One region of the Asaia sp. HumB genome, then DNA from elsewhere that is predicted to be linked to it. Evidence: predicted binding sites of a transcription regulator. Region 1 holds the regulator's gene; the other holds the start of a gene.
What was found. Region 1 encodes LexA, which represses DNA repair genes until DNA is damaged. Its sites were predicted from a motif close to TGTTCTANNTANGTTC; they were not measured.
Positions count from the first base shown of each region.

Region 2: the regulator LexA is predicted to act here: its motif matches at 2,321-2,336, upstream of recA (recombinase RecA).

Region 1 is NZ_JARPML010000002.1:2,872,016-2,876,916, reverse strand. Features, by position in the region: gene eno (phosphopyruvate hydratase) at 1-1,118, shown strand, start outside; gene P5689_RS14050 (septum formation initiator family protein) at 1,249-1,578, shown strand; gene rpmG (50S ribosomal protein L33) at 1,973-2,140, opposite strand; gene lexA (transcriptional repressor LexA) at 2,377-3,096, shown strand; gene P5689_RS14035 (hypothetical protein) at 4,057-4,581, opposite strand; gene pgsA (CDP-diacylglycerol--glycerol-3-phosphate 3-phosphatidyltransferase) at 4,702-4,901, opposite strand, start outside.
Region 2 is NZ_JARPML010000002.1:1,928,257-1,933,157, forward strand. Features, by position in the region: gene P5689_RS09840 (DsbA family protein) at 1-534, opposite strand, end outside; gene P5689_RS09845 (gamma-glutamyltransferase) at 756-2,189, shown strand; gene recA (recombinase RecA) at 2,431-3,471, shown strand; gene P5689_RS09855 (alpha-E domain-containing protein) at 3,637-4,677, opposite strand; gene P5689_RS09860 (circularly permuted type 2 ATP-grasp protein) at 4,674-4,901, opposite strand, start outside.

The sequences.
Region 1 (4,901 bases):
ACAAGTCGCGTTTTGGTGGCAAGGGCGTTCTCAAGGCTGCGGCCTTCGCTGAAGGCGAGATCCTTGACGCCCTGCAGGGTGCCGAATCGTCCGATCAGATCGCCATCGACGAAGCCATGATCGAGCTGGACGGCACGCCAAACAAGGCGCGTCTGGGTGCCAACTCGATCCTTGCCGTCTCGCTGGCGACCGCCAAGGCGACCGCGCTTGAGCTGGATATCCCGCTTTATCGCTATGTCGGTGGCGTTTTCGCGCACACCCTGCCCGTGCCGATGATGAACATCGTCAATGGTGGCCAGCATGCCGATAACCCCATCGATATCCAGGAATTCATGATCCAGCCGGTCGGCGCACCGACGATCATGGACGCTGTGCGTATGGGATCGGAAATCTTCGCGCACCTGAAGAAGAACCTGCATGCAGCGGGTCACAACACCAATGTTGGTGACGAAGGCGGCTTTGCTCCGGGTCTGAAGTCGGCAGACGAAGCGCTTGGCTTCATCTCGAAGTCGGTCGAAGGTGCTGGTTACCGCCTCGGTGAAGACGTAACCTTCGCGCTCGATTGTGCCGCCACCGAATTCTATCGCGATGGCCGCTACAAGATGGACGGCGAAGGCCGCGATCTCGACTCTTCGGGCATGATCGACTACCTGGCCGATCTCGCTGCACGCTATCCGATCGTTTCGATCGAAGACGGCCTTGCAGAAGACGACTGGGAAGGCTGGGCAGAGCTGACAGCAAAGCTTGGCCACAAGCTGCAGCTCGTCGGGGACGATCTGTTCGTGACCAACACCGAGCGTCTGGTGCGTGGCATCGAGAGCAACACAGCCAACGCGCTGCTGGTGAAGGTCAACCAGATCGGCACGCTGACCGAAACGCTCCGCGCCATGGAAACCGCACATCGCGCCGGCTACAAGTGCGTCATGAGCCATCGCTCGGGTGAGACCGAAGATTCGATCATCGCTGATCTCGCCGTGGCGACCAATTGCGGTCAGATCAAGACGGGCTCGCTGTCACGCTCGGATCGTACGGCAAAGTACAATCAGCTGATCCGCATTGAAAACGAGCTGGCAACCGCCGCCCGTTACGCAGGCCGCTCAATCCTCCCGCGCGCCTGAGCCTTTTTGCACTACGTAAGCATGGGGGAGAGAGTCATTCTCTCCCTCATTGCGTTTACTTGATTGTCAGCGATCGTAAGCTGAGGTTAGTCTAGCTCAGGCTGGTTGTTACTGGATTGATGGAGTTCCCGTGCAGATCGTTCGTGCTATCCGTCGTTTTGTACGTGCCGTTGTCCCTCCGGCTCTGTTTCTCGGTCTCACAGCCTATTTCGGCTGGAACGCGCTTCAGGGCGACCACGGAATCAAGGCCTATCACCAGCAGCTCAAACTGATGGATCAGGCGCTTCAGGCCCAGAAAGATGCGGATGCTGAACAAGCCGTCTGGAAGCGTCGTATCGGCAGCCTGAACGAGCGCGCCCTGGACGCCGATATGCTGGATGAGCGCTCACGCGCCATGCTGAATCTGGCCCGTAATGGCGATACGGTCATTCCGTATGGCCCGCACGAAAAGCTCTACTGAAAACTCCCAGAGACGGGTTTCTCCCGCCGGATCTTTCGTGACTACACGCCGAACAGCGCGGGTTCTGTAACGCTCGCGCCCTCGGGACGAAGTGGCGATACATCTCGGCTCAACCAGCGCCCACGTGCCTGAGTTCAACACGACGGCCTTACCGAACGGCCTGCATGCACTTCTACCGTATCGTTGCCGAAATATGCATCGGCAACCTTGCTCGTAAAAGGGTGCTCTCCAACTTCTCCTTCAAGCTGACGGCCATCAAGCCGGACCAGGCGTCGACTGGGTGAGTCACGGCCCCGCATGAAGTCTGCACCGCCCCTCTCCCCGATCGACAGCGAGCAGGCACAAAAAAAGCGGCCCGAAGGCCGCTTTTCTTTTCCGTCAGCGTCAGCCGATCTTACTTGATCTTGGCTTCGCGGAACGCAACATGCTTGCGGACGACGGGGTCGTACTTGCGCACTTCCATCTTGCCGGTCGCCGAGCGGGCGTTCTTCTTGGTGACGTAGAAATATCCGGTATCCGCGGTCGAAACGAGACGGATCTGGATGACGTTGGTCTTGGCCATTGGGTCCTCGCAAACTGATCTGTCGCTGCGCGCGACATGAACGGCAGCGTTTTCAAGCTGGGCGCATAAATGCTTCTATTACGCCTGCGGGTCAAGTGTTTCCGCTCGAACGGTGGATAATTTTTGATGTTCCGGGGAAAAAATCTTGAAGAGATCGAACCAAGAACTTAATAAGAACATTGTGATTCCGGGCAGTTACGGTCGAGTACCGCCCCCGCCACGGAGAGAGGGACCCCATGCTGACACGCAAGCAACACCAGCTCCTGCTTTATATCGACGGCTATCTCAAGCGGACAGGATTTTCGCCTTCTTTTGACGAAATGAAGGAGGCGCTGGAACTGCGATCCAAATCCGGTATTCATCGGCTGATTTCAGCGCTTGAAGAGCGTGGATTCCTGCGGCGCCATCATCACCGGGCCCGTGCACTTGAAATACTGCGCCTACCGGTCACTGAGGCGCAGCCTGCGACGGCCGTGACGAGTGATACTCCCGTAGAAGCTGGCCCCTTTCCCCGCCTTGCGCATAGCCAGGCCAAGCCGCTGGCCTCGAGCTCGGTTGACTCGCAGAGTTCTGTCGTGGGTGTGCCGCTCTATGGCCGTATCGCCGCCGGCTTGCCAATCGAGGCATTCCGCGATCAGGGAGAGCAGATTGATATCCCCGCGGCGCAACTCACTAACGGGCAGCATTACGCCCTGCATGTGTCAGGTGATTCGATGATCGAGGCTGGCATCCTCGACGGTGATATCGTCATCATTCGCCAGGCCGAAACGGCGGAGAACGGCAAGATCGTTGTGGCGCTGGTGGATAGTCAGGAGGTGACACTCAAACGCCTGCGCCAGAAGGGCCAGTCGATTGCTCTGGAGCCTGCCAATTCCGCCTATGAGACGCAGATATTCCCGCAAAGCCGTGTCCGCATCCAGGGCGTACTGATCGGGCTTTACCGTCAGTACAACTGACCGTTCTCATAACCGCCCGGCCCCTTAGCGATGTCTGCCTTCCGACCCTGACAAGAAAGGGCTTCGGTCCAGGATAAGTGTACATCGCTCCAGACTTCGAACAGAGATATGGCGGGTAATCATGAAGTCTTGCGGGCTCAGGAGGCGTGCATTTGCTGAAGGGCCAGGGTCGCGTCAGGCCTCGTGGGGCAACGCGGGGCGCGCACCGGTGTCGGGGTGGAAGAACTTCGATGCAGAGATCTCTGCCCTCCTGCTGAAGTAAAGCTTTGAGCGTGGCCAGGTGCGCGGAAACTAAGCAGGATATGGCGGCAAGGCCTCTCGCAATAACGTAGGTGCGGCAACTTAACGGGTTCGTCGCAATCTTTCGCTGCGCCATGGAGCGCTTTGTTAGCACCAAGCGCCAGCGCAGCCTTTCGCCACAGTGGATGAAGTTCAGTGTGTCACCGTCAGGCGGAGGCGTACTTCTTTTGATAGTCAGTAGCCTTAGCCCATCAGGGTCCGAGTATTTTACCAGACGTTACCCAGCAAAAAAAACAACGTCTCACCCATCTATTCCGCCGAATTACTTCTGATCGCAGGAAGGGACTCTCGCGAGGAGCTTCCGAGCTTATTGGGCCGAACCATCCGTCTGGCACCCCTACCGCATGCCGCCGCGAAGACTCGGCCCTTCCCAGCATCATGGCCAACCCGAAGTAATACTGAATGGAGAGGCAATTTCTGATCTTTGCGAGTGGTCCGATGTCGCCGTATCGCCCTGTGATTGACGCAGCAGGTTTATGGCCCGCCCCAGTCGTTGAGGTGTCTGATCACTCTCTGAGCCGCGCTGAACTATGCCGGGCGTTCGCAATTGTTGCCGACCGGGGCGCACTCTACAGGCCATAACTCCAGTATGTGGCAACCCTCACTCGACCTGCCCTGTTTCTTACCTGGAGATCACCCAGGGTCAGGCCGATTGTCCGGTCAGTGAGCCGCCTTATCCTTAGTGACGCGCACAGAGCCATCCGGCGATATTAGCGTGCTTGTTCCGTCACCATTCGGGATCACGATGGTGCCGCTATGGCTCGGAGCAAGATATTTGTGAGCATTATCCTCAACCGAGGAAGAGAGCGACGGGCGAGACGCAGAGCGAACGCCATTCACGACGCCATCATGTTCACCCATCTCGATGGTGCCTCCGTCACCGAGCTGGATGCTGCTCCCATTACTCGCACCATGGCTTTTCGTCATGGAGCCGAAGTAGCTGTTGGTGTCTGCCAGAGCATCCCGCAGGCCGTTAGGCGAGGCCTCGACGTCGCGCAAGGTAGGCAAGGGTTGCGGAGCACCGGGCCAGACATTTCCGTTTTCGGGCAGTAGCGGCATCGCCATGTAGGCGTGCCCGCGCACCTTCTCCATATTCTCCGAAATGCCCTCCGGCATGTTTGGATTGGCACCCGGCAAGGTGGCCGTGTCATGGAGGGATTTCCCGAGACCGGAACAGCCACTCAACAAAACTGGGATCGCTAAAAGAGCGGCCTTTCTCATCATCTACTCCAGGGATGTCTTTGCGCCCCTTTTAAGACGCCCCTGACGACAATGCCAGATACAGAACATGTATAGCGCACAATACTAGTGCGTGAGTTTGGCTGAAGAACCGTTTGTGCCGGTTCCAAGCATTTTTGCGAGACCGGTTACCAGATAGCCCCACCCACTCATCACCGTCGGTACCACCGAAACCCAGAGCATCACTGCACCAAGATGAGTAAAGGAAATCGCACCGAGCCCGATCTGTCGAGGCATGACGTCCCCAGCCAGCAGGCAGCCGATCG
Region 2 (4,901 bases), 940 kb from region 1:
CATCAGGGCGCGTTTCATCTTTTCGTAGCCGCCCTGCAGTGCGGCGGCGAAAATGGCCTGCGTGTCCAGAACGCTTTTCTCGCTAAGCACCGGCACCAGCTTTTCGACCAGACGCAGCTTGCTGTCCGACTTCAGGAGGGCATCGACCACGGGCACCATGCTGCGGCAATAGCCGCAGCGCGGGTCGAGAAACTCCACGATGGTGAGATCACCCTGCGGGTTGCCGCGCACCGTGTAGTCGGGCCCCTTTTGCAGACGCTCACGATCGGAGCGGACATGGGTGAGGGCGTCATCTGCTGCCTTCTGCTGGGCGCCCTGACGCAGGGCCACGATGGCATCGCTCAGAATGCTCGGGTCATTCTTCAGGGCATCGCGCAGGATCGTCACGATCTCGGCGCGCTGGGCCGGGCTGAAAGATGATTCCGTTGGGGCAGACGCAGTACTGGGGGCAGCAAGGGCCGGAACGGCGGTCGACACGGTCAGACCAAGGGCGAGAAAGGTGCCGGCAAGCCGGGCACGGGTCGGGCGGGTCATGAGGACGATCCTGCTGGTCGTGAAAGACATGGGCGTGAAGAAAACGCGCTCCTGCATAGGCCAGCAAAAGCGATTTCGCAAAACCGGAGCCGGTCGCGCGGTTGCCCATCGTCCGGATCACGGTTAGATGCGTTAACGAACCCAATTTCCAGACAGTTGCTTCTTCGGCCCCCGAAGATGCCATCCCTGTCCGGAACAGTAGAGAAAAGGCTTGCCGGGTCATGGAGACACCGCACGTGGCGCATCGTCAGTCGAATGCCCCCTGTCGCCCCGCAGGGCGCTTTGCGCTCAAGGCAGGGTTGCGCCCGGCTTGTGCCCTGACGGCAGCCATGCTGCTCGCCGGGTGCAGCGATGTCGCGCATATCGGTCACAGCCTGTTTGGCAAGACCACGCCCATCGTGACGGGCTATATCGGCACGGTAGTCGCCGATGAGCCACGTGCGGCCCTGATCGGGCGCGATGTGCTGGTGCATGGCGGCAACGCAGCCGATGCTGCGGCTGCGGTGGGGATGGCACTGTCGGTCACCCTGCCATCGCGTGCCTCTCTGGGCGGTGGTGGCGCCTGCCTGGCCACACGCGCCAACGAGGCCCCCCAGGCTTTCGTGTTCCTGCCCGGTTCAGCCAGCGCTTCGGGTGCAGCCACGCGTCAGGCGGCGATACCGATGACGCCGCGTGGGTTGTTCACCATGCAGCTTCGCTACGGCACCGTCGAATTTGCTGATATTCTTGGTCCGTCCGTTCGCCTTGCCCGCAGCGGCACCACAGTCAGCCGCGTGCTGGCCAACGATATTGCTGCGGTACAGAACCCCCTCTTCGCCGATGACGCCGCACGTAGCGTTTTCAGCCGTCCCGATGGCGCGCCGCTGCAAAATGGCGATGCGCTGGTGCAGCCCCAGCTGGCAAGTTTTCTGGAACGCATGACCAATGTTGGTGTGGGCGATCTGTATAACGGGGCGCTTGGCGGGATCTTTGTCGAAGGGGCCAACAAGGCAGGGGGCGGCCTTTCGACCACAGCGTTGCGTAACGCCATGCCAGCGCAGATCGCGCCGCTTCAGGTCGAGAAGGATGGCTATGTGGCCTCGTTCCTGCCGCCGCCTGCCGATGGTGGGCTTGGTGCTGCGGCGGCGTTCCACTCCGGCGCTTCCGCACAGAGCGTGGTGGCAACGTGGCGCAGCGAAGACCGTCATGGCCTGAGCAATGACGCCCTCCTCAGCGCTGCACAGACGCTGGTCAATGGGGGCTCCAGCCACGGTGCTTCCCTGCCGTCGCTTCCGGCCTCGACCTCCTTTGTCGTAACAGACAACAAGGGCGGCGCTGTAGCCTGCGCCCTGACTGACAACAATTTGTTCGGCACAGGTCGTATGGCTGAAGGAACGGGCGTGCTGCTGGCTGCGGCACCGGGGCGCTATCCGGCACCGCTTCTGGCTGCTGCCATTGTGCAGCGTCGTGGCACCCTGATTGGTGCCGCCGCCGCCTCCGGCCAGAACGATGCCGCCGATGCGCTGGCTCAGGCTGCACGGGCGATCGTCTCTGGCACGACGGTGCCGCATGAAGGGCAGGGGCGCGTTAATGCCTCAGTCTGCAAGGGCGGCAATTGTCAGGGTGACACCGATCCGCGTGGTGGCGGTCTTTCCGTGGGCAGTGTGAACAACTGATCCTGCGTGATCTCTCGCGTCTGGGGCATCGAGGCCGGATGCGGGAGTATGAATTGTTTGCAGAAACGACACTTATACCCCCTGGAAACAGGGGGTATTTTTTATGCCCGTCCCCTTGTGCAAAAGGGGTTTGATCATGATATGTTCTCAAGAACAAATGTGAACGATCAACACGAATCGCGCTGCCCCGATTGCCGATTTTCATGAGTTCGGCAACACTGGTGTGAGCGGAGGACAGGATATGAGCGTGGACAGGACGAAAGCACTCGAAGGTGCGCTGAGCCAGATCGAACGGGCTTTCGGCAAGGGGTCGATCATGCGCATGGGGCAGCGCCCCAAGGAGCAGGCCGATGTGATTTCCACGGGCTCGCTGGGCCTCGATATCGGCCTCGGTATCGGCGGTCTGCCGCGTGGCCGTATCATCGAGATCTACGGCCCGGAAAGCTCCGGTAAGACGACACTGGCGCTTCATGCCATTGCCGAAGCCCAGAAGAAGGGCGGAACCTGCGCCTTCATCGATGCTGAACATGCGCTCGATCCGGGTTATGCCCGCAAGCTTGGGGTGGATGTCGATAATCTTCTGCTCAGCCAGCCTGACGCTGGTGAACAGGCTTTGGAAATTGCCGATACGCTGGTGCGTTCCGGTGCCGTCGATGTGCTGGTGGTCGACTCCGTGGCAGCACTGGTGCCGCGTGCGGAACTTGAAGGCGATATGGGCGACAGCCATGTCGGTCTTCATGCCCGTCTGATGAGCCAGGCCCTGCGCAAGCTGACCGGCACAGTCTCGCGCTCGAATACGATGGTGATCTTCCTCAACCAGATCCGCATGAAGATCGGCGTGATGTTCGGCAATCCCGAGACCACGACCGGTGGTAACGCGCTCAAATTCTACGCGTCGGTGCGTCTGGATATCCGCCGTATCGGTTCGATCAAGGACCGCGACGAGGTGGTGGGCAACCAGACACGCGTGAAGGTGGTCAAGAACAAGATGGCCCCGCCTTTCCGTCAGGTTGAATTCGACATCATGTATGGCGAGGGCATCAGCAAGGTCGGCGAACTGATCGATCTGGGCGTCAAGGCCAATATCGTTGAGAAATCGGGTGCCTGGTTCTCGTATGACAGCACCCGCGTGGGTCAGGGGCGTGAGAATGCCAAGCAGTTCCTGCGCGATCACCCCGAGATGGCGGCCGATATCGAGCGTCGTATCCGCGAGCAGGCTGGCGTGGTGGCTGACGCCATGATGACCTCGCCGGAAGAGCAGGAAGACGAAGCCGAAGCCTGAGTCCCGTCATCCCTGTCGCAGGCAGGGTAGCGCAAGACTGAATTGAAAAGACCCGCTGCATCACCAGGGATGCAGCGGGTCTTTTTATGGGTCATTCAGCGCAGACAGCCAAATATCGTACCGGGGGGACTCAACGCCCGCACGGTAAGCTCTCGCTGTCGGTTTTTACGCCTGACCCTGAGACTGGCTGAAGCCTCCGGCATCAAATGCCTTGGGGGGCGCCCAATAGGCGGCGGCCAGTTCGTTCTGGCAGGTTTCAATCTGTTCCTGAATCCAGTGCATACATTCGTGCAGCCCACGAATGATGATTTCCTCGGCTGTCTGGTCATCCAGCATGGCGCGTAATTCGCCCAGGCGTTCCTGCACAGCCGAGCTTTGCTTGCGCAGGTTGTAGTGTGTGGCGAGGGCACCCAGGACAGAGTCGGCGTGACGCAGGTTGAGTGCGAGGGAACGCGGAAACCCCTCATTCTTGAGCAGGAAACCAACCACATTGGCAGGCGTGGTCGTCACCGGTTTGAGACGACGAAAGGCGTGATAGGCCGCGGCCGAGCGCAGCACGGACGCCCATTGTGTCATGTCGATTTCCGACCCCACCTCGGCAGCATCAGGCAGGAGCGTATGATAGCGTGTGTCGATCAATCGTGTGATCTGGTCACTGCGCTCCAGATGCCGACCCAGCAGATAGAATAGCCAGGCCTGGTCGCGATAGAGCGTCCCTTCCGTCACGCCAGCATGGGACTGACATTCCTGCTTGATGCGGTTGCACAGGGCCGAAAGCCCGGTGCGTCGTATGTCGCCGGGCGTGAGGTCCAGCATCCAGCGCGTGAACACATTGAGCTGCATCCACATCTCGGTCGAGATAAGGGGGCGTGCAGAGCGGGCATTTTCGCGCACGGCGTGGGCCATGGCCCGGATCGAACTCGGGTTGGAGCAATCCGTGATGTAAAAACACAGATAATCCTCCTCCCTTGCGGCAGGATAGAGGGCGCTAAACCGCTCTTCATCGCTGTTGATGTGAACGATTGAATCCCATACCGGGCGGCCATCGGCACCCCGCACGAAAGCCTCGGTCACTTCGAGCACGCGGGCGAGGTTTTCGATGCGCTCCATATAGCGTGCAAGCCACATCATGTTCTCGGCATAGCGCGAGAGCAGGGTGTTCAGGTCGGGCTGTATGCCTGCGACATAGGGGTTGAAGCGGCTCATGCTGACATCACCCAGGTATCCTTCGAGCCACCACCCTGCGATGAATTCACCACCAGAGACCCCTTTCGCAACGCGACGCGGGACAGCCCGCCAGGCAGAACCCAGGTAGATTGCCCTGTCACCGCGAAGGGACGCAGATCGACGTGACGCCCTTCCACACCGGCGGGGCAGAGTGTCGGCACAACAGAAAGATCGATGACGGGCTGGCTGATGTAATTGGCCGG